DNA from 3 places in the Kitasatospora sp. NPDC033851 genome. Region 2 is predicted to be linked to each of the others. Evidence: riboswitches for the same ligand, from Rfam matches in the RefSeq annotation. Region 2 holds a riboswitch; each other region holds the start of a gene.
What was found. Region 2 has a riboswitch for S-adenosylmethionine ahead of thrC (threonine synthase). Riboswitches for the same ligand answer to the same signal wherever they lie in the genome.
Positions count from the first base shown of each region.

Region 1: linked by a shared signal. The riboswitch ahead of ACZ51D_RS27240 (aminotransferase class V-fold PLP-dependent enzyme) and the one ahead of thrC (threonine synthase) in region 2 are both predicted to bind S-adenosylmethionine.
Region 3: linked by a shared signal. The riboswitch ahead of ACZ51D_RS22515 (IclR family transcriptional regulator) and the one ahead of thrC (threonine synthase) in region 2 are both predicted to bind S-adenosylmethionine.

Region 1 is NZ_JBVIRL010000016.1:47,072-57,266, reverse strand. It holds gene ACZ51D_RS27265 (C40 family peptidase) at 1-407, opposite strand, end outside; gene ACZ51D_RS27260 (NYN domain-containing protein) at 608-1,909, opposite strand; gene ACZ51D_RS27255 (hypothetical protein) at 2,251-2,514, opposite strand; gene ACZ51D_RS27250 (rhomboid family intramembrane serine protease) at 2,717-3,499, shown strand; gene ACZ51D_RS27245 (Lrp/AsnC ligand binding domain-containing protein) at 3,541-3,822, shown strand; gene ACZ51D_RS27240 (aminotransferase class V-fold PLP-dependent enzyme) at 3,836-5,212, opposite strand; SAM riboswitch class IV at 5,265-5,384, opposite strand; gene trpD (anthranilate phosphoribosyltransferase) at 5,492-6,568, opposite strand; gene ACZ51D_RS27230 (response regulator) at 6,689-7,114, opposite strand; gene ctaE (aa3-type cytochrome oxidase subunit III) at 7,511-8,131, shown strand; gene qcrC (cytochrome bc1 complex diheme cytochrome c subunit) at 8,320-9,129, shown strand; gene qcrA (cytochrome bc1 complex Rieske iron-sulfur subunit) at 9,138-10,190, shown strand; gene qcrB (cytochrome bc1 complex cytochrome b subunit) at 10,187-10,195, shown strand, end outside.
Region 2 is NZ_JBVIRL010000061.1:1,411-11,605, reverse strand. It holds gene ACZ51D_RS42470 (ROK family protein) at 1-641, opposite strand, end outside; gene ACZ51D_RS42465 (extracellular solute-binding protein) at 965-2,245, shown strand; gene ACZ51D_RS42460 (cupin domain-containing protein) at 2,316-2,666, opposite strand; gene ACZ51D_RS42455 (DUF3263 domain-containing protein) at 2,733-3,005, shown strand; gene otsB (trehalose-phosphatase) at 3,047-3,898, shown strand; gene ACZ51D_RS42445 (alpha,alpha-trehalose-phosphate synthase (UDP-forming)) at 3,885-5,369, opposite strand; gene ACZ51D_RS42440 (glucosyl-3-phosphoglycerate synthase) at 5,443-6,423, opposite strand; SAM riboswitch class I at 6,595-6,730, shown strand; gene thrC (threonine synthase) at 6,747-8,027, shown strand; gene ACZ51D_RS42430 (MoaD/ThiS family protein) at 8,069-8,347, shown strand; gene ACZ51D_RS42425 (cold-shock protein) at 8,888-9,091, shown strand; gene groL (chaperonin GroEL) at 9,415-10,195, shown strand, end outside.
Region 3 is NZ_JBVIRL010000011.1:222,197-232,391, forward strand. It holds gene ACZ51D_RS22500 (patatin-like phospholipase family protein) at 1-473, opposite strand, end outside; gene ACZ51D_RS22505 (ComEC/Rec2 family competence protein) at 476-1,618, opposite strand; gene ACZ51D_RS22510 (hypothetical protein) at 1,615-4,566, opposite strand; SAM riboswitch class I at 4,764-4,905, shown strand; gene ACZ51D_RS22515 (IclR family transcriptional regulator) at 5,106-5,819, shown strand; gene ACZ51D_RS22520 (threonine/serine exporter family protein) at 5,891-7,144, opposite strand; gene ACZ51D_RS22525 (molybdopterin-dependent oxidoreductase) at 7,212-8,195, opposite strand; gene ACZ51D_RS22530 (helix-turn-helix domain-containing protein) at 8,518-9,783, shown strand; gene ACZ51D_RS22535 (cobalamin B12-binding domain-containing protein) at 10,099-10,195, shown strand, end outside.

The DNA of each region.
Region 1 (10,195 bases), on a different contig from region 2:
GCCTGCTGGACGGTGGAGGCCTTCTCCAGGTAGCCGGACGGGTCGGAGGAGAGCATCAGCTGGACGGACGGGTCGATGCCGCCGGTGCGGTACTGCTCGCCCGCCACCTCGGCCAGGCCGGCCTGCAGCTGGGTCATCTGCTCCTGGCCGCGGGCCACCTGGTCCTGCAGCTGGTCGGCCTGCTTGCGCAGCTGCGTGGCCCGCTCCGTGGCGCCGTTGTACTTCTCTGCCGCCTGCTCCTGCTCTTGCTGGAGTTGGTCGATCTGCGCCTTGACGTCCGTTTTGTTCGGCTGCGGCGCGGCGTGCGCGGCTACCTGGGCGGAGAGTGCGACCGCGGTCGCAGCGGCCGCGGTGAGCACGGAGACCCGCGCGCGGCTCGGCTGCTTGGGACGGCGGTGGGAGGCCAAGGGACCGGCTCCTTCTTCCAACGGACTCACCCGATTGGATGAGATTCCGGAAAATAGGTTTGACGCCAGACCCTAGTGCGGATCTATCCGCTTTGCCACTCCCCCGAAGGCGTGAACTCTGTTTCCCACACCGACTTCACCGGACCCGCACACCACCACGGACCCAAGGCTGACCAGGAGTCATCCTACGCGGCCCGCGCTCAGGGCCGGGCCAGCCGGTTCAGCAGCAGCACCGAGGCGACCGGGCGCGCGCCCGCCTTCCGCACGCCCTCCGCGACCTCCCGGTCGGCGGAGACCACCACCACCGGACGGCCCTGCGGCTCGGCCCGCACCAGACGGCGAATCAGCTCGTCCGCGGTCTCCCCGGTCCGGCTGAACCGTACCCGGACCCCGCGCGGCGGTGCCATGATCACCGGAACGTCCAGGTCCTGCCCGTCGAACACACAGGTGACCTCCGCCTGGGTGCGCTGGGCCAGCATCGCCAGCCCGCCCAGCAACCGGATCCGCTGCTGCTCCAGCGGCAGCGTCGGATAGCCGGTCTTGGTCACGTTGTAGCCGTCCACCACCAGGTGCACCTGCGGGATCGCCAGCAGCTGGTCCAGCAGCGCCGGGTCGTCCTCGGCCAGCCCGCGCCGCGCCACGTCGTGCGGCGAGGCCGCCCCCGGCACCACCGCCTCCACCAGGTCCGCCGGGCGGATCTGGGAGACCGGCAGCGCCAGCTCCCGCTGCAGCCCCTGGGCCGACTGCAGCACGGTGTCCAGCAGCAGCCGCAGCCGCATGTCCTCGACGCTGCGCCCCTCGCGAGCCGACCGGCGGCCCTGCTCGGCGGCGTTCTCCAGCTCGGAGACCCGGTGCTTGAGCCGCCGCGCCTCGGTCTCGGCCGCACTGCGCTCGGCCGCGCCCTGCGCCTTCGCGGCCTCCAGCTCCCCGGCCAGGCGGCGCGCCTCGGCCTGCGCCCGGCGGGTGTCACTCTCCAGCGACCGCACCTTCTTGCGCAGCGACTCGGCCTCCCGCCGGACGCCCTCGAACTCCGCGCGCTGCCGCTCCAGGTCCGCCCGTGCGGCGGCCCGCACCTCGGCCAGCTCGGCCTGCAGCTTCTCCGCGAGCCGGGCCGCCTCCGCGGCCGCGTCCTCGGCGCCTGCCCGCTCGACCTCCTCGCCGACCTCGGCGACCAGCCGGCTCCAGCCCGCCGAACGCACCAGGTAGGCGGCGGCGGCGACGTCCATCGGATCGGCGGCGCCCGGGACACTGCCCGACTCCAGCGCCCTCACCAGGTCCGGCTGCCCCAGCCGCAGCCGCTCCGCTATCCGCACCCGGAACGCCGGCTCCGCCTCCAGCGCGGCCGCCAGCGCGGTGGCCGCGTACTTGGCGCGCCGCGCGGGGGTGAACTTCACGTACTGACGCAGGCTCTGCGGGAGCTCGCCCGGCGGCAGTCCGCCCAGCGCGTCCGAGGCCAGCCCGACCACGCGTCGGCGCACCCCCTCGGGCAGCGGCCGGTCCAGCTTCTCGGCGACGTGCTCCGACCCGGGCTCAGCGGACTCGGAGGGCTCAGGGGACTCAGAGGTGTCAGGGGTGTCTGGAGTGTCTGGGGTGTCTGGGGTGTCGGGCGCAGCGCTCTCCGCCGGTCCCGTCCCGGCGTCCGGCACCTGCTCCTGCGCAGCGGGCCGAAGCCCCTGCGCTTCGCCGGGCTCCTTCGCTGCGTCCACCACGTCCTCGGCTCCGATCCTGTTTCCGGCGGGGTACGGCCGCGACCGCCCCCTGTCGTCACGCTCCGTGCGTCTTGTCTGTATTGTCCCGTGCGGCGGACGGGCGCGCGGCGCACCGCCCACCACACCGGCGGGGATCAGCCCTGCTCGGTCGGGGCCTCCGCGCCCTCGGCACCCGGGCGGGCCACCAGCTCGACCTGGTCCACGGCGTTGCACCAGCGGCAGCGCACCGACTCGATGGTCTCGCTCAGCACCTCGGTCTCCTCGACCTTGGAGTCGCCGGCCAGGTCGAAGTGCAGGAACTCGGTGACCCGCGCGCTGCGGGTGACATCGAACCGGGTGAGGTTGCCGCACAGCGTGCAGCGCCAGCGCGTCTCGGCGGTCAGGGCGGGGACGGTCATCGGGGGGTCCTCTCGGGTGGTCCCTGCGTGGGCCAGGCGCTCCCCCCGGAGCCCCGGCATCGGCGGCGGGAGGCGGGATTGCCCGCCCCAAGCCTATTGCCTGGGGCAACCATCGCGACCACCGGTCAGCGGAATAGCGGGGCTAGTCCACCTGCCGTAAACCGCCGTGTCACCTGCGGCGCCCGGAGGGATGCTTGGCCGCATGGCGCTCGCGGCCCCCGACCACACCGCCGAGCGGGGCGGCCGGCCGGAGGCGGCCGCCCCGGCGGTCACCTACGCCCTGATCGCGGTCAACACCCTGGTCTTCCTGCTCGGCCCGGCCGCCGGACTCAATCCGCTGTACGGCACCGGCCAGGCCCGGGTCTGCGCGGAGCAGCGGTACGAGCAGCGCTGGGGCGCCGTCCCGGCCGAACTGCTGACCGGGCGGCCGCTGACCGCCGCGCAGTTGACGGAGGCCCCCGACCCGGTCCCCGGCTGCCCGGCCGCCCCGACCCCGGGCAAGCACCCGGCGCTGTCCGCCCTCACCGGCCTCTTCCTGCACGCCGGCTGGCTGCACCTGCTGGGCAACCTGCTCTTCCTCCACGTCTTCGGCCCGGCCGTCGAACGGCGGCTGGGCCGGGCCCGGTACGCCGTCTTCTACCTGGCGGCCGGCAGCCTGGCCACGTACGGCTTCGCGCTCGCCGAGGCGCACGCGCCGGATTCCACCCGGGTGCTCATCGGAGCGTCCGGCGCGATCTCGGCCGTCCTGGGCGCCTATCTGCGCCTGCACCCGCGCGCCCGGGTGACCACCCTCGTCCCGCTGTTGTTCTTCCTGCCGCTGCGCTTCCCGGCCTGGCTGGTGCTCGGCCTCTGGTTCGCCCTGCAGTGGTGGTCGGTGCATTCGGCGGGCCCGGGGGTGGCCTACCTGGTCCACGTGATCGGCTTCTCGGCCGGCTTCCTCTACACCTGCACGGTGGTTCGCCACCCCTCGCGACGACCCGGCTGACGCCCGATACGCTGGCGGCACCCCACAAAGGAGCCCGAACAGTGATCACCGCCATCGTCCTGATCAAGACCAGTGTCGACCGCATCCCGGAGATCGCCGAGGCCATCGCCGCCATCGAGGGCGTCAGCGAGGTCTACTCGGTGACCGGCGGATACGACCTGGTGGCGATGGTCCGGGTGCGCCGCCACGACGACCTGGCCGAGGTCATCCCGGGCCGGCTCAACAAGGTCCCGGGCGTGGCCCACACCGAGACCCAGATCGCCTTCCGCACCTACTCCCAGCACGACCTGGAAGCCGCCTTCGCCCTCGGCCTGGACGAGTAGCGGGGCCGGGGCCTCAGCCCTCCCGGCGGGTGTCCACGACGCAACGCCCGCCCTCGTTGCGGTAGTTCCAGGCCGCGCCGTCCGTGACCAGCTCCCGAACGGCGGTCAGGAAGCGGTCGATGTGCTCGTCCGGCGTCCCGGCGCCGAAACTCACCCGGATCGCGTTCAGGCTGCGCTCGCCCGGCAGCGAGGGCTCCGGCGCACCGCACTCCGACGGCGGGGTGTCCTCGTCACCGAGCAGGGTCCGCACCAGCGGGTGGGCGCAGAACAGGCCGTCGCGCACCCCGATGCCGTACTCGGCGGACAGCGCGGCCGAGAAGTGCGAGCTGTTCCAGCCCCGGACGACGAAGGACAGCACGCCCACCCGGGCGGAGCCGGCGCCGAACAGGTTCAGCACCTTGACCTGGGGGATCCGCGCCAGCCCCGCGGTCAGCCGGTCGACCAGCTGCCGCTCGCGGGCCTCCAGCGCGTCGAAGCCGGCCTCGCTCAGCGCCCGGCAGGCCGAGGCGATCGCGTAGGCGCCGATGACGTTCGGCGAACCGGCCTCGTGCCGGGCCGGGCCGGTGTGCCACTGCACGGCCACCGAGCCGTCCGTCTCCCGGGCCACCGTGCGGGTCGCTCCGCCGCCGGCCAGGTACGGCTCGGCCGCGTCCAGCCAGTCCGCCCGGCCGGCCAGCACCCCGGCGCCGAACGGCGCGTAGATCTTGTGGCCGGAGAAGGCGATCCAGTCGACGTCCAGCTCGCGCACCGAGACCCGGTGGTGCGGGGCCAGCTGGGCGGCGTCCAGCACCACCCGGGCGCCGTGCCGGTGCGCGGTCTCGGTCAGCTCGGCGACCGGCCACAGCTCGCCGGTCACGTTGGAGGCGCCGGTGACGCAGAGCAGCTTGGGCCCCTCGGGCGCCTCGGTGAGCGCGGCGTCCAGGGCGGCCACCGCCTCGGCCCGCGAGCGCGGCGCGCGCAGGTAGGTGACGCCCAGTCCGGCGTGCGCCCAGGGCAGCAGCGAGGCGTGGTGCTCGGTCTCGAAGGCGAACACCCGGGTGCCGGCCGGAACGGCGCCGGCGAGCAGGTTGAGCGAGTCGGTGGTGGCCCGGGTGAAGACCACCTGGTCGCCCTCGCGCAGGTCGAGGAACTCGGCGACGGTGCGGCGGCTCTGCTCGAAGAGGTCGGTGGACAGCTGCGAGAGGTACCCGGCCCCGCGGTGCACGCTGCCGTAGTACGGCGCGTAGGCGGCGACGTCGTCCCACACCCGCTGCAGCGCCGGCGCGCTGGCCGCGTAGTCGAGCGCCGCGTAGCCGACCTTGTCACCGCTGGCGAGCGGGACCTGGACGTCGGCGCCGAGGACCGCGAGGGGGGTGCCGATCTCGGTGGCGATTTCGGTGGAGAGAGACATGAGGATGCACTCCTTCGGGGGTGTGGGACCCCGGGAGTGCCAAATCGTCGGGCGTCCGCGCTTGCCGCACGGACGGTTTGCCGTGGCGACCCGGTCCTCACCCAGGGCACCCCGCCACGGACGGAGGGTTGCCGGACAGCAAGCTGGGGCTTTGGCGCTGTCACTCATGACCTGCCGAAGACTCTAGGTCGGGTCCAGCGGGTGGTCAAACGGGCATCCACCATCCGGACAGCCGGGGAGCCCGCGCCGGCGTACCGGCGCGGGCTCCCAACTACCGCTTCAGCTCCGGCTGGTGGCCTCCGACCAGCGCCGCAGCAGGTCCTGCGCGGCGCCCGAGTCGATGGCCTCCGCCGCCCGCGCCATGCCCGCCGCGAGCTGCTCCGCCAGCGGCGCGTCGCCCAGGTCGAGCGCGACCAGCGCCGCCGCCGTGTTCAGCAGGACGGCGTCCCGCACCGGCCCGCGCTCGCCCGCCAGCAGCCGGCGCGCGACCTCGGCGTTGTAGGCGGGGTCCCCGCCGCGCAGCGTCTCGATGCCGACCAGTTCGATGCCGACCTCCCGCGGGTCGAAGGAGGTCTCGGTGACCACCCCGTCGCGCACCACCCACACCCGCGAGGTGGTGGTGATGGTCAGCTCGTCCAGCCCGTCGTCGCCGCGGAAGACCAGCGCCGTCGAGCCGCGCCGGGCGAGCACGCCGGCGATCAGCCCGGCCAGCCGGGTGTCGAAGCAGCCGATGGCGTGGGAGGTGACCTTGGCCGGGTTGGTCAGCGGGCCGAGGATGTTGAAGGCCGTCGGCACCCCGAGGTCGCGCCGGGCGGTGGCGGCGTGCCGCATCGAGGGGTGGAACTTCGCCGCGAAGCAGAAGGTGAGTCCGACCTCCTCGGCGACCTGGGCGACCCGCCGGGCGGAAAGGTCCAGCGCCACGCCGAGCTTCGCCAGCACGTCCGAGGACCCGGTGGACGAGGAGGCGGCCCGGTTGCCGTGCTTGACCACCTTGGCGCCGGCGGCCGCCGCGACGATCGCCGACATCGTGGAGATGTTGACGGTCTTCGCCCGGTCGCCGCCGGTGCCGACGATGTCCACCGCCGGGCCGGGGATCTCCAGCGGTTCGGCGTGCGCGTACATCGCGTCCACCAGACCGGTGACCTCGTCGACCGTCTCGCCCTTGGCCCGCAGCGCGATCATGAAGCCGGCCACCTGGGCGGGGGACGCCTCGCCGCTCATGATCCGGTCCATCGCCCACGCGGTGGACGAGCGGTCGAGGTCCTCCCCCCGCAACAGCGCCGCCAGGATGTCCGGCCAGGAGCGGACCACCTGCGCGGGGTCGCTACCGCCGTTCGCAGGGTTCACGTTCACCATGGCTGACTCCAGCTGTTGTCGGTTCCCCCGCTCCGGGGGACGTCCGTACGGTTGGGAGCCAGCCTATCCAGCGGCGGGGCGCCTACGGCCCTGTCTTCTCTAGTACTGAGACACCGCCGCTCAGCGGCCGGCCGGAGCCCGCTTCGCCAGCCGTGCCCGCAGCAGGGTGGCGACCGCCTCGGCCAGCGCCACCGGGTCCACCGGTCGGGAGATCGCGGCATCGGCCCGGCTCCAGGCGGCGAGCCAGGAGTCCTGCGGCCGGCCGATCAGCACCAGCACCGGCGGGCAGCCGTAGATCTCGTCCTTCAACTGGCGCCCGAGCCCCAGCCCGCCGGCCGGGACCGCCTCGCCGTCCAGCACGCAGAGGTCCACGCCGCCCTTCTCCAGTGCCTTGAGCACCGCGGGGGTGGTCGCGCACTCCAGGTAGGACAGCTCGGGAAGATCCTCGGCAGGCCGGCGGCCGAGCGCCGTCAGCACCTGCTCGCGGGTGTTGCGATCGTCGCTGTAGACGAGGACGGTGAGCGTCTCATCGGTCGTGTACGCCATGGACCCTGCTCCCTCAAGTGTGATCCGGACCACGTTCGCCTGATCCGGATGCTACTCCCGATCACCCTCCGCCGAGGGCCCCTCGCGCACGTTCCTGCTCAAGGCGCCGCGCCCTGGTCTCACCCGCCTGGAGGACGGCCCGTCACCCGGGCCCGCCCAGTCCACCCGTACGGCCGACCCCGGCCTCTCCCCCCTACCTCCCGCGGCTACTCCGACCGTGCGGCGACGCGCCGGGCAACGGGGTCGTAGGCTGCCCCGAGGAACCGTCAGAAAAGGGACACGCCGCTGCTCAGCCCCCATCCGGGCACCCCGTCGCCCCCCAAGCGGGCATACCGCACGCACCGGACACTCCGAGGGACACCCCCCGGCGTGAAGACGGAATAAGGGACCGACATAATGTCCGTCGTGGCGACAGCAACAGCAGTAGAAACCGGGCACGCGCACGGATCGGTCAACCGGCCGAACATGGTCAGCGTCGGAACGATCGTCTGGCTCAGTTCCGAGTTGATGTTCTTCGCGGCCCTCTTCGCGATGTACTTCACGCTCCGCTCCGTCAAGGGAGCCGAGTTCTGGACCGAGAAGGCTCACGCCCTCAACGTGCCGTTCTCCTCGGTCAACACCACCGTCCTGGTGCTCTCCTCACTCACCTGCCAGCTCGGCGTGTTCGCCGCCGAGCGCGGTGACGTGAAGAAGCTCCGCATGTGGTTCATCATCACGTTCATGATGGGCGCGGTCTTCATCGGCGGCCAGGTCTTCGAGTACACCGAGCTGGTCAAGAAGGACGGCCTGTCGCTGTCCTCCGACCCGTACGGCACGGTGTTCTACCTGACCACCGGCTTCCACGGCCTGCACGTGACGGGTGGTCTGATCGCCTTCCTGCTGGTCCTGGGACGGACGTACGCAGCCAAGCGCTTCACGCACGAGCAGGCCACCGCCGCGATCGTCGTGTCGTACTACTGGCACTTCGTCGACGTCGTGTGGATCGGCCTGTTCGCGACCATCTACCTGATCAAGTAACCAGCTGATCAGGTCGCTGGCCACCGGCTGCGGCCCCCGCCCTCACCGGCGACGGGCCGCTTCTGCCGGTGCCGACGCTCCCACCGACCGACCGCGCGCGCAGCCCTTAGACAGGCAGCCTCGTGCCGGCCAGACCGGCCGCCGGGTGCACCCACCAGTCGACCAGATCCTGACACCGGGGTTATTCCGTGAAAAAGCTCTCCGCACGACGGCGCCACCCATTGGCGGCGCTGGTCGTCCTACTTCTCGCCCTGGCGGCAACCGGGGGGCTGTACGCCGCGTTCGCTCCCGCCGACAAGGCGCAGGCCGACGTCGCCGCGCAGTCGCTCGCGATCGATGAGGGCAAGAAGCTCTTCGCCGTCGGTTGCTCCTCCTGTCACGGCCTGAACGGCCAGGGCGGCAGTGACGGTCCTAGCCTGGTCGGCGTCGGCTCCGCCTCCGTCGACTTCCAGGTCGGTACCGGCCGCATGCCGGCCCAGCAGCCCGGCGCCCAGGTGCCGCGCAAGAAGAACATCTACACGCAGGCCGAGATCGACCAGCTCGCCGCCTTCGTGGCCTCCCTCGGTCCCGGCCCGGTGACCCCGAAGGAGGAGCAGTACACCTCGACCAACCCGGAGGACATCTCCAAGGGTGGCGAGCTGTTCCGCACCAACTGCGCCCAGTGCCACAACTTCGCCGGCCAGGGTGGTGCCCTGACCAAGGGCAAGTACGCCCCGTCGCTGGAGGGCGTGGACGCCAAGCACATCTACGAGGCCATGCAGACCGGCCCGCAGCAGATGCCGTCGTTCCCGGACACCACCATGCCCGAGGAGCAGAAGAAGCAGATCGTGGCCTTCGTCCGCCACACCACCAGCGAAGAGCCCAACCCCGGCGGTCTCACGCTCGGCAGCCTCGGTCCGGTGACCGAGGGCCTGTTCGGCTGGATCTTCGGTCTTGGCACGCTCATCGCGGTCGCGATCTGGGTCGCCGCCCACACCACCAAGGCCAAGAAGTCATGAGCCACGACATGTCAGAAGAGAAGCTCCCGGAGTCGCACGGCTCCGCCGGCGAGGTCGCCGACCACGGCAACCCCTTCGCCGACCCGGGCCTGCCGGCCCACGAGCCCCGTCGCACCGACATCGACGAGCGGGCCGCGCAGCGGGCCGAGCGCCAGGTGTCGCTGATGTTCGTGATCTCGATGCTCGCCACCGTCGGCTTCATCGCCTCGTACGTGGCCATCGACCCGGACAAGATCGTCTACATCTTCCCGCTGGGCAAGGTCAGCGCGATGAACTTCGCGCTGGGCCTGACCCTGGGCGTCGCCCTCTTCATGATCGGCGCGGGCGCGGTCCACTGGGCCCGCACCCTGATGTCGGACGTCGAGCTGCCGGCCGAGCGTCACCCGATCGAGGCCTCCGACGAGGTCCGCGCGGACGTCATCGACCAGTTCAAGACCGGTGCCGCCGAGTCCGGCTTCGGCCGCCGCAAGATGATCCGCAACACCCTCATCGGTTCGATGGCGCTGGTCCCGCTCTCCGGCGTGGTCCTGCTCCGCGACCTCGGCCCGCTCCCGGAGAAGAAGCTCCAGGAGACCGGCTGGAAGGAGGCGACCCCGGCCAAGCCGCTGCCGCTCGTCAACATGAACACCCTGCAGCCGATGAAGCCCGAGGACATCGCCATCGGTTCGCTGACCTTCGCCATGCCGGAGGGCCTGTCCACGCACGACGAGGACTTCCAGCAGCGGATCGCCAAGGACGCCCTGATGCTGGTGCGCATCGCGCCGGACGACATCAAGGACGACAAGTCCAGGGAGCTGGGCTTCGAGGGCATCCTCGCCTACTCCAAGATCTGCACCCACGTCGGCTGCCCGATCAGCCTGTACGAGCAGCAGACCCACCACGCGCTCTGCCCCTGCCACCAGTCGACCTTCGACCTGGCGGACGGCGCGCGCGTCATCTTCGGCCCGGCCGGTCACCCCCTGCCGCAGCTGAAGATCACCACTGACGACAAGGGCAACCTGGTCGCCACCGGCGACTTCGCGAAGCCTGTCGGCCCGAGCTTCTGGGAGCGTGCTCGATGAGTAGC
Region 2 (10,195 bases):
GCCGCGTCGGCGTCGGGGTCGCCGCTGGCCTCGGCCCAGGCGCGGGAGACGGCGGAGGCGGAGGCCAGCGTCTCCAGGCAGCCGCGGGCGCCGCAGCCGCACTGCGGTCCGCCCGGGCGGACCACGACGTGGCCGATCTCGCCGCCGTAGCCGTGTGCGCCCGCCTCGATCCGGCCGCCGATGCCGATGGCGCCGGCGATGCCGGTGCCGAGGGCGATGAACAGGAAGCGGTCGACGCCCCGGCCGGCGCCGATCCGGCCCTCGGCCAGGCCGCCCGAACGCACGTCGTGGCCGAGGGCCACCGGCATCGCGGTGCCGTCGGGGCCGGCCAGGCGCTCGCCGAGGAGTCCCCGCAGGGGCAGGTCCCGCCAGCCGAGGTTGGCGGAGAAGACCGCGATCCCGTTCTTCTCGTCGATCGTGCCCGGGACGGCCACGCCGGCCGCGAGCGGGGCGACGCCGAAGCGGCTGCGCCCCTCGGCCGCCAGGTCGGTGGCGAAGTCGAGGATGGCGGCGACGACGGCGTCCGTGCCGTGCTCCCGCCCGGTCGGTCGGCGTGCCTCGAACAGCACGGAGCCGTCCTGGGCGAGCAGCGCGGCCTTCATGCCGGTGCCGCCTACATCGAGTGCGATGACGTGCTTCACGGAGGACAGTTTCCCTTGGTGGATAGAAGAGGTCTAGTCCAGTTGTCGGATTGGTCTGGTCCATACTGGGTGAGCTTTGTCGCAGCCGTGGGGGTCTGCGGGGCTTTGGGCGGGGCGTACGAGGGGTGTCCGGACGGTTGTCCGGGGGTGAATCGGGCGCTGGTGTTGCGCATCGTGCAACGACTCCGGGCACTTCGGTAACTACTGGTGCGGGGCGGCCCAGTGGTGTGGACCAGTGGTCGGCGGGTTTGGCAGTGTGGCGCCTCCCCCCTGCCGGATTCCCTCGTTCCGGCGGCAGTTCTTCCCCTAAGGCGGTACCCGCGTTGAACAGGCGCGTCCACGTTCCCACCCGTGTGCTCGGCAGTGTGCTGGCCGGAGCCCTGGCACTCACCGCGGTCGGCGCGTGCAGCGGGCAGGACCAGGGGACCGTCACCCTCAAGCTGGTCGCCGCGGACTACGGGGAGAGCCAGGAGACCAACTCCAAGCACTACTGGGACGGGGTCGCCAAGGCCTTCGAGGCCGCCAACCCCGGGATCAAGGTCAGTGTCGAGGTCGACAGCTGGACCGAGATCGGCAAGAAGGTCGAGGACATGATCGCGGCCGGGAAGTCGCCGGACCTGCTGCAGACCGGCGGCTTCGCCGACCAGGTCGCGGCGGGTCGGCTGTACCCGGCGTCCGACGTGCTCTCGATGGACACCCAGGTCGACCTCCTGGACACCTTCGCGCACGCCGGGCAGGTGCTCGGAATCCAGTACGGGATCCCGTTCGTGTCCTCGTCGCGGGTGCTCTTCTACAACAAGGCGATGTTCCGGCAGGCGGGGATCGCGCAGCCGCCCGCCACCTGGAGCGAGCTGAAGCAGGACGCGGAGAAGATCAAGGCCAAGGTGCCGGGGGTGACCCCGTACGGGCTTCCGCTGGGGCCGGAGGAGGCGCCGGCGGAGTCCATGCTGTGGACGCTGAGCGGTGGCGGGAGCATCTCCGACGACGTGGGCAACTACACCATCGACAGCGCCCAGAACCAGGCGACGTTCGGCTGGCTGAAGAGCAACCTGGTGAGCACCGGGCTGACGTACCCGGACCCGGGGAAGATGAACCGCACCCCGGTGTTCCAGGACTTCGCGGCCGGGAAGGTCGCGATGCTGAACGGGCATCCGACGCTGCTGCGGATGGCGACCACCGGGAACATCGAGTTCGGGACGGCGCCGATCCCGAAGAAGGACGGCGTGGGGCGGACCGGGAGCCTCGGGGTCGCGGACTGGATGATGGCGTTCAAGGCGAACGGGCACAAGAACGAGATCAAGAAGTTCCTGTCGTTCGTCTACACCAAGGACAACCAGCTGAAGTTCGACGAGCAGTACAACCTGCTGCCGGTCACCCAGGACGCCTTCGACCAGATGTCGACGGACCCGAAGCACACGGACCTCAAGCAGTTCGCGGTCGGGCTGACCAACGCGAGTTTCTACCCGTTCGGGGACCCGGCGTGGGGCGAGGTCAGCAACCGGATCAAGGCGGGGATCGGGCAGGCCGCGACGGGGGACCCGAAGGTGGTGCTCGGGGGGCTGCAGGACGCGGCGGCGCAGGAGGCGGCGCGGGTCCGCAAGTAGTCCGTACGGCGGGCCCGGTCCCGGGGGTTCCCGGGCCGGGCCTCGACGTGTCTTCATGCAGAAGAGTCGCTCAGGGGAGCGTGATCGCGTAGGCCTTGCGGAGGGTCTCGTGGACCGTCCACGTGGTGCGGTCGCCCTCCCGCAGGACCGCGCAGTCGCCGGGGCCGACCTCCAGGGTCGGGCCGCCCTCGATCTCGATGGTGGCCCGGCCGCTGAGCACCACGAACATCTCGTCGGCCTCGACGTCGGTGACCACGCCGGGGGTGATCTGCCAGATGCCGCGCAGCTGACGGCCGTCGGCGGACTCGGCGAGGACCTTGCCGGTGACCTCGGGAGCGCCGGAGACGATCTGGGACGGGTCGAGCGGGTCGGGTTCGAGGTCGGCGGCGGGGATGTGCAGGGCGAAGCTGGGCGTGGTCATGGGGCGACGTTAGCGGCGGCGGGGGAGCGGTGGGGCGAGCAGTGTGTGTCGGGGTCGCGCGGGAGAATGACACTCCGTAGTGGCGGGCGCAGGGGTGTGGAGGTGGGTGCGGTGGGCGAGCTGAGTGTGCGGGACCGGGCGGTGCTGGCGCTGGAGGGGCGGCAGTGGCGGACGGCGGGCGCCAAGGAGCGGGCGATCCGCGAGGAGCTGGGCCTCTCCTCCACGCGGTACTACCAACTGCTGAACGCGCTGCTGGACCGGGAGGAGGCGCTGGCGCACGCACCGGTGCTGGTGAACCGGCTGCGGCGGGTGCGGGCCGCCCGGAGGGAGGCCCGCTGAGCCGGGCGTTCCGCGCCGGGGCCGGGGGTATGTGCCCCGGTATGGGATTCGGTTTGGGATTCGAAGAGACGTGGGCGCCGGGCACCGAGGCCGGACGGGAGGGCGTGCGGGCGATCCTGCGGGCGCCCCGGGAGGCGGTGATCGGGCTGGACTTCGACGGGACGCTGGCGCCGATCGTCGCGGACCCGAGCCGGGCCAGGGCGCACCCGGGCGTGGCGGGGGCGCTGCGGGTGCTGGCGTCGTCGGTGCGGTCCGTGGTGGTGGTGACGGGTCGGCCGGCGCTGTTGGCGGTGGAGTACGGCGGGCTGGCCGGGGTGCCGGGGGTCGTGGTGCTGGGGCACTACGGGGCCGAGCGGTGGGAGGACGGCGAGGTGACGGCGCCGGAGGTGCACCCGGGGGTGGCGGGGGTGCGGGAGGCGTTGCCGGGCGTGCTGGCGCGGGCCGGGGCGCCGGCGGGGACGGGCGTGGAGGACAAGGGGCGCTCGGTGGCGGTGCACACGCGGCGGACGGCGGCGCCCGAGGAGGCGCTGGAGCTGCTGCGTGCGCCGGTGGGGGAGCTGGCGGCCGAGTACGGACTGGTGGTGGAGCCCGGGCGGCTGGTGCTGGAGCTGCGGCCGCCGGGGGTGGACAAGGGGGCGGCGCTGACCGGGTTCCTGCGGGAGCGGGGGGCCCGTTCGGTGCTGTACGCGGGGGACGACCTGGGGGACGTGGCGGCCTTCGCGGCGGTGGAGAAGCTGCGGGGCGAGGGCGTGGCCGGGCTGCTGGTGTGCAGCGGGGCGGTGGGGGACGCGCCGGTGCGCGAACTCGCCGACCGGGCGGACCTGGTGGTCCCGGGCCCGGCCGGCGTGGTGGAGCTGTTGGGGGCGCTGGGGGAGGCCCTCACTGGGAGTTGAGCGGGACCAGCGCGTAGAGCTGGTCGAGGAACCACTGCTGCGGGGGGAGCGCGGTGGCCGCCGCCGCGAGGCGCTTGGTGCGGTCGGCGCGCTCCTCCTCGGGCATGGTGAGGGCGGTGTGCAGGGCGTCGGCGGTGGCGATGACGTCGTACGGGTTGACCGTCAGGGCGTCGTCGGCGAGCTCCGCGTGGGCGCCCGCCTCCCGGGAGAGGACCAGGGCACAGCCGCGGTCGGAGACCACCGGGACTTCCTTGGCCACCAGGTTCATGCCGTCCCGGATGGGGTTGACCAGGGCCACGTCGGCCAGACGGTAGGCGGCGAGGGAACGCGGGAAGTCGTCGTTGACGTGCAGGATCAGCGGCTGCCAGGTGGGGGTGGCGAACTCGTCGTTGATCTCTTCCGCGAGGTCCTGGACGGCGGCCGTGTAGTTCCGGTACTCGGCCAGGTCGGTCCGGGACGGGTAGGCGAACGCGATGTGGACCACCCGGTCGTGCCACTCGGGGCGGGTGCGGAGCAGGTGCCGGTAGGCCTGGAGGCCGCGGACGATGTTCTTGCTCAGCTCGGTGCGGTCGACCCGGACGATGGTGCGGCGGTCGCCGACGGCTTCGCGCAGGGCGGCGAGGCGTTCGTCGACGTCGGGGCGGTGCGAGCGTTCGCGCAGGAAGTCGGCGTCGGCGCCGAGGGCGTGCACGCCGAGGCGGGTGGTGCGGCCGTCGAGGGTGACGGTGAGTGCCTCGTGGTCGACGGTGGCATCGAGGAGGTCCGCGCAGCAGGCGGCGAAGGCGCGGGCCCAGCGCTCGGTGAGGAAGCCGGCCCGGTCGGCGCCCAGGATGCCGGTGAGGACGGCGCGGGCGACGTCGTCGGGGAGCAGCCGGTAGTACTCGGGTGGGGCCCAGGGGGTGTGCGAGAAGTGGCCGATCCGCAGGTCGGGGCGGGCTGCGCGGAGCAGGGCCGGGGTGAGGGAGAGGTGGTAGTCCTGGACCAGGACCGCGGCGTTCGGGGCGGCTTCGGCGGCCAGGGCCTCGGCGAAGGCGGCGTTGTAGGCCCGGTAGGCGGCCCATTCGGTGCGGAAGGCGGCGTCGAAGGAGGGCGCGGTGGGGGTCGCGTAGAGCAGGTGGTGGACGAACCAGAGGGTGGAGTTGGCGACGCCGTTGTAGGCGCGGGCGAAGGTCTCGGGGTCGATGGCCAGCATCCGGACGGCCTGCCCGCCGACGTCGTGGCCGGCCAGGTCGAGGCGGCCGCGGGGGGCTTGCTCGGCGGCTCTGCGGTCCGCCTCCCCCAGGGCGGCGCAGACCCAGACCGCGTTCGGGTCGTCGATCGCGGAGAGGCCGGAGACCAGGCCCCCGCCGCCGCGCCGCAGGGTCAGCGTGCCGTCGTCGGCGGTGCTGAACGACACCGGTCCCCGGTTGGATGCCACCAGGACGGGGGCGGTGCCGGTCGCACTCGAACGTTCGGTCGTGAGATCGCCCATGGTTGGCATGTTGCCGTGGGTCAGGCGCGGCAAACCCGGGGCCCGTCCTCAGTTCACCCGGGGCCGCCCTCGGTCAGTGGCGGATCGCGTATTCGGGGACGGTGTGCATCGGGGGGCGCTCCAGGGCGGTCACCGGGTGGGTGTGGGCGGTGAAGGCGCGGGTCTGCGGGTCGCGGGTGAACTGGGTGAGCTGCGGGAGGAGGAGGTCGGCGGAGGCCTTGAGCCGGTGGGCGCGGTCGAGGCGTTCGAGGGCGGTGCGGTAGATGGTGGCGGCCATCCGGCCGAGGGCCTGGCCGTCCTGGTGGCGGTGGTGCCGGACGCCGACGTCCACCTGGGCCAGGGCGTCCAGGCCGACCAGCTCCAACGCGTCGACCAGCAGGCCGAGTTCGACGCCGTAACCGGTGGGGAAGGGCAGTCGTTCGAGCAGTGAGCGGCGGGCCGCGTACTCGCCGCCGAGGGGCTGGACGAAACCGGCGAGTTCCGGCCAGTGGAGGTTGAGCAGGGGGCGGGCGACGAGTTCGGTGACGCGGCCGCCGCCGGCCGGGACGACGGCACCGGATTCCGTCTCGAGAGGACGGTCGTACATGGCCTTGACCAGTTGGATGGACTCGTCGGTCAGCAGGGGGCCGACGATGCCGGAGACGAAGGCCGGATCGAACTCGCGCAGGTCGGCGTCCACGAAGCAGACGATGTCGCCGCGGGTGACCAGCAGCGAGCGCCAGAGCACCTCGCCCTTGCCGGCGGCGGCGGGCAGCCGGGGCAGGATGGCGTCGCGGTGCTCGACCCGGGCGCCGGCCTCGGCGGCGACGGCGGCGGTGGCGTCGGAGGAGCCGGAGTCGACCACGACGAGTTCGTCGACGAGCGGGAGGCGTTCCATCAGCTCGCGGCGGACGGTGCGGACGATGTCGCCGACGGTGGCCTCCTCGTCCAGGGCGGGGAGGACGACGCTGACCGTGCGCCCGGTGCGTTCCTTGGCCGCGAGGAGGGTGCGCACCGGCCGGTCGGCCGCGCTCCAGGAGCGGCGGCGCAGCCAGGACGCCGCCTGCGGAAGCAGCTCGGGAGTCGGTTCGGCGGGCACGGAAGTCTCCTCGGCGGGTGGGGTGGGACGGCTCATCTCGCGTGGCGGACGGTCCCGTTCAGGATTGACGCCTTCGGATACAGTCTTCGTACAGCGGCCGGACCTTCGCACGCCGGGGTCGCCGCTGAGTACCACCACAATTTCACAAGCTCATCCAGAGGGACTGAGGGAACGGCCCGTTGACGTCCCGGCAACCTTCTCGCGCGGCTGTTCTCGACAGGCCCCGGCGGGACAGGTGCCAATTCCGGCCTGTGGCGCGTCCGCGCCGCGGGGAAGATGAGGAGAGAGGCCTCGCCATCATGGCTATCGACACTGTCGCACCTGTTTCCGTGGACCTCGGCCCCGCCGTCGCGCTGTCCTGCCGGGAGTGCGGCACCCGATTCCCGCTCGGTCCCGACTTCGCGTGCCTGGAGTGCTTCGGCCCGCTGGAGATCGCCTACGAATTCGGCAGCGAGGGCGCCGAGGAGCTGCGCAAGCGGATCGAGGCCGGTCCGGCCTCCGTCTGGCGCTACGCGCCGCTGCTGCCGGTGCCGGCCGACGTGGCTTCCAAGCCCAACCTGAACCCGGGCTGGACCCCGCTGGTGAAGGCGGACAACCTGGGCCGGGAGCTCGGCTTCACCGCCCAGCTGCACATCAAGGACGACTCCGGGAACCCGACCCACTCCTTCAAGGACCGCGTGGTGGCCTGCGCCATCGAGGCCGCGCGGGCGTTCGGCTACACGACGCTGTCCTGCTCCTCCACCGGCAACCTGGCCGGCGCGGTGGGCGCGGCGGCCGCCCGGGCCGGGTTCCGGTCCTGCGTGTTCATCCCGCACGACCTGGAGCAGGGCAAGGTCGTCATGGCCGGGGTGTACGGCGGCGAGCTGGTCGGCATCGAGGGCAACTACGACGACGTGAACCGCTTCTGCTCGGAGCTGATCGGCGACCCGGCCGGCGAGGGCTGGGGCTTCGTCAACGTCAACCTGCGGCCGTACTACGGCGAGGGCTCCAAGACGCTGGCGTACGAGATCTGCGAGCAGCTCGGCTGGCGGCTGCCGGAGCAGATCGTGATCCCGATCGCCTCGGGATCGCAGCTGACGAAGATCGACAAGGGGCTGCAGGAGCTGATCAAGCTCGGCCTGGTCGAGGACCGGCCGTACCGGATCTTCGGCGCCCAGGCGGAGGGCTGCTCGCCGGTGTCGGCCGCCTTCAAGGCCGGCCGGGACGTGATCAAGCCGGTCAAGCCGGACACCATCGCCAAGTCGCTGGCGATCGGCAACCCGGCCGACGGCCCGTACGTGCTGGACATCGCCCGCCGGACGGGCGGGGCGGTGGAGGACGTCACGGACGCCGAGGTCGTGGCGGCGATCCGGCTGCTGGCGCGGACCGAGGGAATCTTCGCCGAGACCGCGGGCGGGGTGACCGTCGGCGTGCTGAAGAAGCTGGTCGAGACCGGACGGCTGGATCCGGCCAAGGAGACCGTCGCGATCAACACCGGCGACGGCCTGAAGACCCTGGACGCCGTCTCCGACGCCGGGATGACCGCCGTCATCCGCCCGACGCTGGACTCCTTCCGCGCCGCCGGCCTCGTGTCCGCCTGAACCACCTCCGCCCCCGTGAGGCCCCACCCGCAAGGAGAGCCATGAGCGCCAACGTCCGCATCCCCACCATCCTGCGCACCTACACCGGCGGCGCCGCCGAGGTGACCGCCGAGGGCGTCACCCTGGCCGAGGTCATCGCCGACCTGGAGCAGAACCACGCGGGCATCTCCGCCCGCATCCTGGACGACGCCGGCAAGCTGCGCCGTTTCGTCAACGTCTACGTGAACGACGACGACGTGCGCTTCGCCGAGGGCCTGGCGACCGAGATCAAGGACGGCGCCAGCGTCTCGATCATCCCAGCGGTGGCCGGCGGCTGCTGAGCCGTGACGCCGGCTATTCGGCCGCCCGCCCGTACGGAATTCCGCTTTCCGTATGCGCGGGCGGCCGGTTGCATTCCGGCTGGAATATTTTCGAGTCGAGTCGGAGTAGAGTGTCGCTCGGCTGGGAACAGGGGTTCCCTTGCGGCCACCCGCGGTGTTCCGCCGGGGCGGCGTCCGGCCGGTGAGACCGGCTCGTGAAACATGTCAGGCGGATGTCAGAATTGCCGCGGGCATTTGGGTAATTCGTCCGCTATGTCCGGCGTTAAATGCCGAGATCTTCCCGATTCAGCCCGTGCTGTCCCTTGACGCTTCAGCGGAATTACCGGCGGCTGACCCTGTTGCAGAGGGCGTCGGTCCGGATACATTCAGCGGCGGTCGACGCAATCACCCGCTCACCGGAGGCCGTTGGGCGTCCCGTGCGGAGGGTTGCGGCGTGCACGGCTGCGCCCAGGGGGGGTTCCCCGGGCCGGCCTTCAAACCAATCCGGGCCCGCGACCTGCGGGCACGTGAAGGGCCAGCACAGCACTAGGGGAGTTCGGAATGGCTCAGGGCACCGTCAAGTGGTTCAACGCGGAGAAGGGCTACGGCTTCATCGCGGTCGACGGTGGTGCGGACGTCTTCGTCCACTACAGCGCGATCCAGATGGACGGCTACCGCACCCTCGAGGAGGGCCAGCGGGTCGAGTTCGAGATCTCTCAGGGACAGAAGGGCCCGCAGGCGGACATGGTCCGCGCCGCGGTCTGACCCCTTCCGACCCCAGGAGCTCGGCGCGGCCCTACGGCTGGTGACCACTCGCTTCTCGACGGGCCCGTGCGACACGCGTCGCACGGGCCCGTCGGCGTCCCCGGGCGTCCACGGCGGCGGCTCGCGGGTTGCCGATTGGGCTTGCACTCGACCACCGTGAGTGCTAATCATTGGCGTTAGCACTCACAGTGTGAGAGTGACAGCGGACCGGGTCGGTGAGGCCCCCGGGAGCGGTAGGGGAAAAGACCCCCGCACACCAGGGCCGTCCGTCGCGGGCACCCCTTGGTCCGAGCAGTCGACCGTGTCCCGGAGGACCACTTCTGATGGCCAAGATCATCGCCTTTGATGAGGAAGCTCGCCGCGGCCTTGAGCGTGGCATGAACCAGCTCGCCGACGCCGTGAAGGTCACGCTCGGCCCCAAGGGCCGCAACGTCGTGCTGGAGAAGAAGTGGGGCGCCCCCACGATCACCAACGACGGTGTCTCCATCGCCAAGGAGATCGAGCTCGAGGACCCGTACGAGAAGATCGGTGCGGAGCTCGTCAAGGAGGTCGCCAAGAAGACGGACGACGTCGCGGGTGACGGCACCACCACCGCCACCGTGCTCGCCCAGGCGCTCGTCCGCGAGGGTCTGCGCAACGTCGCCGCCGGCGCCAACCCGATGGCCCTGAAGCGCGGTATCGAGAAGGCCGTCGCCGCCGTCTCCGACCAGCTGCTGGCCCAGGCCAAGGACGTGGAGACCAAGGAGCAGATCGCCTCCACCGCCTCCATCTCGGCCGCCGACACCCAGATCGGCGAGCTCATCGCCGAGGCCATGGACAAGGTCGGCAAGGAAGGCGTCATCACCGTCGAGGAGAGCAACACCTTCGGTCTGGAGCTCGAGCTCACCGAGGGCATGCGCTTCGACAAGGGCTACATCTCCGCCTACTTCGCCACCGACCTGGAGCGCATGGAGGCGACGTTCGAGGACCCGTACATCCTCATCGCCAACTCCAAGATCGGCTCGGTCAAGGACCTGCTCCCGCTGCTGGAGAAGGTCATGCAGAGCGGCAAGCCGCTCGTCATCATCGCCGAGGACGTCGAGGGCGAGGCCCTGTCGACCCTGG
Region 3 (10,195 bases), on a different contig from region 2:
CCGTGGAAGAACTCGCGGGCCAGCGCCCGGTCCACGACGGCGCTGCGCCGCTCGAAGACCACCACCGCACCGGCCAGGAGCAGCAGCCCTGCCCCCAGGAGCACGCCGGAGAGCAGGCGCAGACCCTCGACGGCGGTGGCGGCGACCCCGGCGAGCAGGGTCAGCACGGCCAGGCCGGCGAGGGCGAAGAGCGAGCGCACGTACCGGTTGGTGGACGGCCCCCAGAAGAACAGGCCGACGCGGGCGCAGTGGCGGATCAGCGGACGGACGCGTTCGGCGAAGTCCGCGCCCGGGTCCTGCCGGTAGTCGGTCTCGTGGGCGACTACTCCGTTGGCGACCGAGCCGCCGGACACCGAGGAGATCGCCACGACGTCCCGGTGTCGGCCGCTGTCGGCGAGGTACAGCAGGGCGCCGATGCCCCACATGGTGGCGCGGTAGCCGCCTCCGGAGAGGGCTACACCGATGCTGGCCATGATCAGACCTCCACGGTCGTGCCGGTCGCGGGCGCCGCCGGGTAGACGGCGGTGTAGTGGCGCTCGCGCTGTTGCGCGGCGTCGGCCCACGGTTCCGTCGTGCGGCTGCGGTAGTTGAAGACGAGTTCGGCCGGAGCGGCGCCGCCGTCCGCCGTGCTGCCGTCCACCGGGCCGCCGTCCGCCGCGTCGAGGTGGTCCACCGCCGCGATCATGCGGTCGATCGCGGCCGCGTCGGGGTGGTGGAACTTGTCGCCGTTGGTCGAGACGAGGAAGCGGCGGGTGTCCAGCCGGGACAGCAGGCCGTCCGTGGTGTTGGCCGCACTGCCGTGGTGCGGGACCTTGAGGGCGCCGACCGTGAGCCTGGTCCCGCCGAGTTGCTTCAGCAGCCGGTCCAGGCCGCGCCCGAGGACGTCCCCGTGGCTGTCGCCGGTGAGCAGCAGCCGGTGTCCGTCGTGCTCCAGCAGGAAGGCGATGCTCGAACCGTTCGGCACGGAGGTGTCGAGCCGTTCGCCGCCGAGGAGGTCGGTGCCGAGGCCGCGCAGGTTCTTCCGCTGGGCCAGGAGGGCGAGGGCCTGGTCGGGGTCGCCGGGGGTCATGCCGAGGCTCCTCACCGTCCGCCCCCACTCCCGCAGCAGCGCGTCCAGCTCGGGCCGGCCGGGGGAGAGCAGGGTCGCCCGGGCGCCGCCGGGCAGTTCGGCGGTCGGCAGCGCTCCCCGGTCGGCGAGGCAGAGGGCGGGCGGTGCCTTCCCCGCGTGGGGAAGCCCGAAGGCGGCGTTCCAGGAGAGCTTCTGACGGTCGATCAGTGCCTGGACCATCTCGCCCTGGGCGGCGCCGAGCAGGTCGGTCCGTTCGGAGACCTGCGGCCAGCCGTTGAACCACACGTCGTCGATCGCGAGGTTCAGCGCGGCGCGGTCCTGCAGGAGGCGGACGACGCCCTCGATGTGGTCGCCGTCCACATGGGTCACGACCAGGACGTCCAGGTGGCGGCTGCGGGCCGGCAGTGCCTTCACCCGGGCGAAGACCGCCGGGTAGACGGGGCTCGGGCCGCCGTCGACCAGCATGCGGTGGACGTCCGTTCCGCTGCCGGGCCATTCGACCCACAGTGCGTCGCCGTGTGCGGCGGGCAGCATCTCGATGGTGATCACGATCCGCCTCCCGGTGCGCCTTGCGGTGCGGCTTCCGGTGTGCCACCACCCCCACCACCATCCCCACCACCCCCACCCCCACCTCCACCCCCACCACCGACCGCTGCCGGCCCGTCGTCGGTCACTGGCGGTCGGTTGCCGACCAGCCAGCGGGCGTCGCCGAAGGCCACGACTGCCATGGCCAGCGTGCAACCCCGGAGGAGCAGCTGCCGCCGGATGTCGCGCACCAACTCGCCGATGGTCAGGTCCTCGCGGGTGTTCCCGGCGAGCATCACGCCGGCGATGCCCGCCATCACCGCCGCCTGGCGACCGAGGGTCGGTACCAGCGTCCCCACCACGACCGGGGCGCTCTTCTCCAGGAACCTCGCTGCCACGTTCTGCCAACTGACGTCCTCCTGGGCGGTGTTGCAGCCGAGCAGCATGACGACCGGGCCGACCTCGTGATCGTGCAGGTCGGAGACGATGTCCCGGCGGTCGATCAGGAGCGACGGCAGTTTGCTCGCCCGGCCGATCTCCAGGACCGGGGTCGCCCCCTGGTCGTGTCCGTGGTGGGGAACGGCCAGCAGCAGCGGGGGACCTTCGGTCTTGACCACCTGCCGCCAGCGTTTCCAGCTGTCGGCCGTGTGCAGGGCGTCGGGTCCGAACGAGTCCAGCAGGGTGCCGACCGCGTGGTCCCGGTCCGCCTTGCGGACGATCCTGCTCGCCGCGAAGAGCGCGCCGTCGACCGGGCGCAGCGTGCTGCGGGTGCCCTGCGGGGCCTGTTCGACCACGCTGCGGTCGAGCTGGGCGCGCTCCACCCGGCGCTCGATCACCATGCGCAGGCCCCAGAAGCCGAGCGGGCAGATGGTCCTGCGGCTGAGGAGGCCGGAGCGGTCCGGGCGGCGGCAGGAGCAGATCCCGGTTTCGAGGGCGTGCTGCCAGCCGTCGCAGAGCTTGGCGGTGTCGGCGGGATACCCGTAGTCGTAGACGAACTCCAGCGGCCAGAGTTCGGCCGTCTCGGCCGACACCAGCTGGAGCGACGCGGCGTCCTTCAAACCGCCGCACCCCTGCTGCTCCAACTGCTGGTAGAGGGAGCTGCCCTGCTGGGCGAGGCCGCGGAGCAGGCCGACCGGTGCGGGTGAGCCGGGGCCGGGGCCGGCGCCGGTGGCGGCGGCGTCCTCGTTCACGGACTGGTTGAGCAGGCCCCGGATTCCGGCCCGGAACCGGTCGAGATCCGGGATCCGCACCGGGCCGTTCTCGCCGGTGCCGACCACCAGGACCTCGTCGCTCACGATCCGGATCGTCGCCGAGCGGGCGTCGGTTGCCGTGCTGTCGGCCGCGTCGCCCGCGCCCGCGCCCGCGCCGGTGTCGGTGTCGTCGTGCCGACTCGGCGGTTCGGCGAGCGAGTCGTACGCTTCGCCGTTGATCGCGATCTCCCGCCCGTCCACGGGGTCGTCGGACGCCGCGACCGGGCCGCTGATCACCAGCCGCTGCAGCTGGCGCTTGCGGTAGTAGACGCGCGCGGTGCACCGGATCTCCCGCTCCTGGGCGCCGACCGTCACCGGGAAGACGGCCTCGCTGGAGGCGCCCCGCCGGGGCAGGAAGACCTCCACGGGCTCGTGGAGGAGTGCCTGGTCCCGCTCCTCGTCGAAGGCGACCGTGAGGCGCGCCGCCCCGCCCCGGAACTCCAGGCCCTGCTCGGGGAACGCGGACGCCATCTGGTGCCACTCGGCGCTGTGCGGACCCACCCGGAGGTGGATCTCGTTCACCGCGCCGGCGTGGAAGGCGTGCAGGAGCCGGTTGCCCGTCTGCTGGTCGCTGACGAGTGCCTGGAGGTAGCGGTCGTTGGTCACGCCGGGCGCCGCTCCGGCCTGGCGGACCTCCCGGACGGCGTCGGCCACGACCCCGCCGAGTCGCATCCCGTTGAACCGGACGCCTGCGGCCGCGCGGCGGATCCGGTCGGTGAGGGCCGCGAGCGGCGGCCGCCGGTCGGAGAGACGGAGGTCGTCCGCCGCTTGCCCGCCGAGGCCACCGGCGTACGGCTCGGCCGAGCCACCGGCCGGCAGCTCGGCCGGCTCGACCGGGGGTGGCGGCACCGCGGGGGCCGGGGGTGGCTCGACCGCGGCCGCCAGGCCCTCGGCCACCGCGTGGTGCTCGGCGAGCCCGGGGTGGGCCACCGTCAGCCAGGAGCCGGCGCGGCCGGCTGCCTCGTCCAGGGCGAGGTTCTCGGAGAGATGGCGGACGAACCGGTCGAGCCAGTCGACCGCGCCGGTCGCCGAGAGGTCCGCGACGACCCAGCCGGAGGCGTCGAGCCTGCGCGCGGCCGCGTCGAGTTGGGCCAGCTGGTGCGGGTCGGGCGGCTGTGGGGCGCACCAGGCCAGGCAGACGGCGCTGAGGCCGCCGCCGGCCGTCAGCGCGTCGAGCTCGGCGGCGCCGGAGACGGCCAGCACGTCGCAGTCCCCGTCCTGCTCGCCGAGGGTGTACACGTCGATGACCGGAGCTACCTCCGCGTCGTGGTCCAGCACGGCGAACAGGCCCTCGGCGGCCTCCGTCGTGACGGCGCAGAGGCGCAGCGGCCACTGCCAGCGGGGCTCCGGCTCCAGGGTGTCGTCCGCGATGAAGACCGCGCCGACCGCGGGACGGGCCTCGGCCAGGCGCGTCGCCAGCGCGTGCCGGCTCCGGTGGGGCACCCCGTACAGCGTGAGTCGCACCGGTCCGGCCGCGCTGCCCGCGGCCTCGAACCAGCTGTAGCCCAGTTTCACCTGCAGCCGGCTGTCCTCCGCGAGCCGCGACAGGAGGTCGGGGGACCAGTGCCACTGCCACGGTTGCGCGGAGTCCGGCAGGTCGCCTGGGTCGACGAAGTCGTCGTAGCCCCGCGATCCCGCCCCGGCCGCGACCGGCGGGTCCAGCACACCCGCGACGGCGAGGGCCTCCGGGGCGATGGAGCGGATCTCGTTCAGCTGTGTCATGGGAGACCTCTGGAGTGTCTCCGGGGGGAGGTCGGCCACCGCTCAGGCCGGAACTCCCGACTCCTCCACTCTCCCACGAATCGGGCCCACCGGGGGGCCCACCGGGGAAGGCCCGGCCGGCGGGCCGCCCGCCGCTGCCTGCGCGTGAGGGGTGGAGGTTTGACGTGCTGCCCGGGGAGTCTTGTATGGTTCTTCGCGAATCATCCAGAGGGGTGGAGGGACCGGCCCTACGAAGCCCCGGCAACTCCCCGGTCGACCGGCGTCCGAAGTACGCGCCGTGCCGTCCGGGATCAGTGCCAACTCCGGCCTGTCGCCACTGTGGCGCGGGAAAGATGAGGAGACACGGTGCTCTCTGTGCTGTCCTTCGCCCGGGCGCTTCCCGCCCCGGCCCTTTCGCGTACCCGTCTCGTGCCCGGCGCAGGCAATCGGCCGACTTCCTCTCCGGCCTGTCCTCGCTGACCACCCCCGCTCCCCGCCCGGAGCCTCCGTGAGCAGCGCCGACCCGCCGCTCACGGGATTTGAGACGGAGTACCCATTCCATGGACAACACGAGCGGCGTCGGTGTGCTCGACAAGGTCACCTCGATCCTCGCCACCCTGGAGGCCGGTCCCGCCACCCTGGCCGGACTCGTCGCCGCCACCGGCCTGGCGCGGCCCACCGCCCACCGGATCGCCGTGGCACTCGAACACCACCGCCTGGTCACCAGGGACATGCAGGGCCGCTTCATCCTCGGCCCGCGCGTCTCCGAGCTGTCGGCGGCCGCCGGCGAGGACCGCCTGCTGGCCGCCGCCGGCTCGGTCCTGACCCACCTGCGCGACGTCACCGGCGAGAGCGCCCAGCTCTACCGCAGACAGGGCGAGGTCCGGATCTGCGTGGCCGCCGCCGAGCGGCTCTCCGGCCTGCGCGACACCGTTCCGGTGGGCATCACCCTCCCCATGAAGGTCGGCTCCGCCGCCCAGGTCCTGCTCGCCTGGGAGGAACCCGAACGCCTCCACCGCGGCCTGCAGGGCGCCCGCTTCACCGCCACCGCCCTCAGCGGCGTACGGCGCCGCGGCTGGGCCCAGTCCATCGGCGAACGTGAACTCGGGGTCGCCTCCGTGTCCGCGCCCGTCCGCGGCCCGTCCAACCGGGTCGTCGCCGCGGTCTCGGTCTCCGGCCCGATCGAACGGCTCACCCGCCACCCCGGTGCCCAGCTCTCCCAGGCCGTCACCGAGGCGGCGCACCGCCTCACCGAAGCGCTACGCCACTCCTGACCGGGTTCGTCGGCCGCTCCTCCTCGCCCCGCTCCTCCCCGTCCCTCCCGCCGCCTCTCCCGCCGTCCGGCTCACGCCCGAGGCTGCAGGACGGGGAGGGAGGGGCGGGGGATCCGGCTGATCACCGAGCCGATCAGGGTGCCGATCGACACCCCGAACACCGCCGACACGGCCGCCAGCACCGGCTGCGCGCCGTTGCCGACCTCGATCTGCGCGGTGTTCAACAGGCCGAAGGAGCCCGGCACCACGATCCAGAACGCCGGAAGGTAGAGCACCTGCCAGAGCGGACCGCCCGGCACCCAGTGCACCAGGGTGGCCGCGACCGCGGCGGAGACCGCCCCGGCCAGGCCGCCGATCGCCGCGCCGTGCACCGATCCCACCACCACCTGGACGGTGACGCTGACCGCGATCACCGCGACGATCCACGGGATCGCCGAGGGCGGCGTGTTGACGTTGACCACCACCCCGGCCACGGCGATCGCCAGACCCAGCCCGATCACCCACCAACTCGGCTTGGCCACCTGCACATTGGCCAGCGCCGTGGCCGGCATGCCGATCGCGCTCGCGGCCGCCGCCACCCCGGCGAGGAACAGCGCCAGCTGCACCGCGCCGGACACCAGCCGGGCCGTACCCGCGCTGGCCGCACCCGCGGCGATCTCCGACAACCCGGTGACCAGCAGCCCGCCCGGCAGCAGGATCGCCAGCGTGGCCACGATCGTCCGCAACGAGCCGTCCAGTAGAGAGGCCCGCGCCAGCGACAGGACCAGCAGCGCGACCAGGAACCCGGCCGTGACGGGCAGCAGCGGCCGCAGGTACGGCAACCGCCGTGCGAGCACGGTCAGCCCCGCCACGACCAACGATCCGAGCCCGGCCGCCAGCACGTTCGCCGCGACCGGCTGCAGGAAGAGGCAGACCCCCACCCCGACCGGCAGCGCCCCGAGGTCCGCCACCCACGCCGGCCAGCGGGCCGGCGCCCGCCGGATCCCGTCCAGCTCGGCGAGCGCCCGGGGCCCGTCGAGCTCACCCGCGCGCAGCCGGTGCACCAGATGGAGGACGGCGGCCGTCTGCTCGAACCGCAGCGCGGCGCCGACCGGCTGGAACCGGGTGGCCTCGTCCGCGCCCAGGGCGACGAACAGCCCGTTGGTCAGGGCCGCGACCCGCGCCTGCGGAGCCCCCAGCGCCCGCCCCAGCCCGCGGAGCTCCTCCTCGACCTCATGGACGGGCAGACCGCCGCCCAACAGGGCCTCACCCAGTTCGAGCAGCAGACGCAGGAGCGGGTCGGGCGGGGCGCCGGCGCCCTGGACCGATGGAGACTTGCTAGACATGGCAGGTATCGTCCCATCCCGCCCGGTTCGGTCCGCCTGTGCCCCGGTCTGTTCGCTTCCCCGGCGATCACCGCCCGGCCGGGCGCGCGCCGACCCCGGCGGACTCCCGCGCCTCGGCCACCACGTGCACCTCGTGGACGGCGTTCCGGTCCCCGGTGAGCGGCTGGACCCGCCCGGCGGAGTCGGTGGCCCGGCAGCGGACGCGGTGCGGGCCCGGGGCGAGGTCGCACCGCAGGCGGAAGCGCTGCCAGGTGGGGTCGGGGCCGCGCCCGTCCAGGGCGGCGGGCTGCCAGTCGGCGTCGTCCACGGCGACCTCGACGGCCGTCACCTCGGTGGAACTCCAGGCGTAGCCCGCCACTTCACAGCTCCCGGCCGGAACGGACTGCCCGTCCCGCAGGGTGAGCAGCTTGCTGCTGACGTCCTTCTCGCGGACCGGCCGAGCCTCGCTCTCGCCGGGCAGCGTGCGGACGTACAGGCGGGTGGTGAAGAGGTGCTCGGGGCGGTCGGCGGCCAGCACGATCCTGGTCAGCCACTTGACCGAGTTGGTGCCGAACATCCGCGGCGCCACCGCCCGCAGCGGGTACCCGTGGTCGGGGGGCAGCGGCTCGCCGTTCATGGTGTGCGCGAGGAACACCTCGGAGCCCGCCTGGTCGAGGGGCAGGTCCTTGAGGTAGTTCACGCCGCTCTCGCCCGCGAAGGCGCCGTGGTCGGCGCCCTCCAGCCAGACGTGCCGGGCCTCCGGGCGCGGACCGGCGAGGTCCAGTACGGCGGCGAGCGGGATGCCGACCCACTCCACGTTGGTGACGGCGCGGGTCGGCACGTCGGGGCGCAGCGGGTTGCCGAAGCACTCGTGGACGGCGGTGAAGCGGGTCTGCGGCAGGCCCCGGAGCGCGTGCAGGTCGAGCCGCAGGGGCCGCTCGACCAGACCCTCGACGGTGAGCGAGAAGGTCGCCGCCTCGAGCCGCGGGTGCGGCCCGAGGTGGTTGCGGATGAAGACGTCCTCGACCGGGGTGATGAAGAGGTCGGGCGTCTCCGGGTCTGTCCTGAACATGCGTCACACTCTCGGATCGGCAGCGTTGTCACCGGGACCGACCGTACAAGGAGGGACTGACAGTCGGGCGGGATGTGAGGCCGGGGTGAAGGTCGCGGGTGGGGCCGGTGATCGATCGTTGATCGGGCGTAGACGGCGAGCCTGGAGCATCGGGAACCGGAGGGAACCGGTTCGGAGGCCACAGCCTGACCACCGGGGCTCGTACGGCCGAACCACGGGCCGCGCGGTGCCCAGTGCTGCTGCCGCCGCCGGCCCGACCTCAGGAGCAGTCCGGACCACGAAGGGCAGACGAGGCATGGACGGCGGGCAATCGGTGCAAGCGGTGAGAACGGCGGCGGGCTTCGGCGAGCTGCTGCGGCTACGGCGCGAGCGGATCGGGCTGACGCAGCAGTGCCTGGCCGACCACGCGACCCTCAGTGTGCGGGCGATCCGGGACATGGAGAGCGGCCGGGTGCGCCGGCCCCGCAACGAGACCGTCCGGCTGCTGGCGGACGCGCTGCGGCTGGAAGGCCGCAGCCGGACGGACTTCGAGGAGGCCGCCCGCCGGCACCCGCTCGTCGCCGAGTCGGTGGCCGAGCCGGCCGCCCCGCCGGTGCCGCGCGGGGCGATCGTCGGCCGGGAGATGGAGACCGAGGTACTGGCCGACGCCTTCGCCGTGCACGGGGACCGGCTGGTCTCGCTGGTGGGACTCGGCGGGGTGGGCAAGACCCGGCTCGCGCTGGAGGTGGCCCGCCGGCTGCACCTGTCCGCCCGCTGGTCGGTGCGGTGGGTGGACTGCGGCGGCGGCCCGCAGCCCTGGCGCGGCCTGCTGGACGACATCGTCCGGCACATCGGCGACCGGCCCGCCCTGCTGGTGCTGGACGGCGCCGACGGCGGGGTGGACGCCGGGCAGTTGGACGGGCTGTTCCACCACTGCCCCGGGCTGCGGGTGCTGATCACCGCCCGGGAGGCCCGGCCGCTGCCCGGAGGCCAGGTCATCCCGCTCGCGCCGCTGCCCGTCCCGGCCCCCGAACTCGACACCGATCCGGAGGCGTTGGCGCAGGTCGGCGCCGTCCGGCTGCTGCTCTCGCACCTGTGCCGGCTGCGCCCCGGCTACACCCTGGAGCGCTCCGAGGCGCCAGCCGTCGCCGAGCTCTGCCGCCACCTGGACGGCCTGCCGGGCGCGTTGGAGCGCGCGGCGGGGTGGGCGCTGGTGCAGTCCACGGCCCAGCTGGTGGCCCGGCTGGGGGCCGTCCCGTTCACGCTCGCGGCGCCGCCGCTGGTGTTCGGCGCGCGCGGTGACGTGCGGGACGAGGTGGAGCCGGCCATCCGGACACTGTCGGAGCGTCAGCGCGCCCTGCTGGCGGTGCTCGTGGACGAGCCCGGGGACTGGTCGGGGGAGGACGCGGCGGCGCGCAGCGGCTGGGCGCTGCAGACCTGCCTGGCGACGGTGCACGAACTGCTGTCCCGCGGGCTGATCCGCAGTGTGCCCGCCCGTGACGGCGTGCGCTTCACGGTGCTCAACTTGTGCCGGCGCCTCGTCCGGGAGGAGCCCGGACTCCGGCTTCCGACGGCCGGGGACGTCCCACTGCTGGCCGTCGCGGGCTGAACCGCCGTGAGCCGGCGGGCTGAACCGCCCTGGGCTGAACCGCCATGGGCCGGCGGGCTGACGATGCGGTGACTCCCCGGCCGGGCATCCGCCGGCGTCGATTCTGCCGCTTTTTGCCGCACGAGCTGCCGCTTGCCGGGCCCCGTCGTTCCTAACGTTCTCCGTGGGGCTGGGCCGTCGCCGACGACGCGCCGGAATTCCCGGGCCGCCGGCCGGGGCGTCGGCGGAATTCCATCGACGATCTCTACCGATGAGGGCTGAGTTGTGGTGCACGGAAATGCCGAACGGGGCGGACTGGACGTCGTCGTGACGACGATGGCCTCGGATTCGCACACCTGGAACCTGGTGTTCCTGCAGTTCCTGCTGGAGGAAATGGGGCATCGGGTGACGAATCTGGGCGCATGCGTCCCGG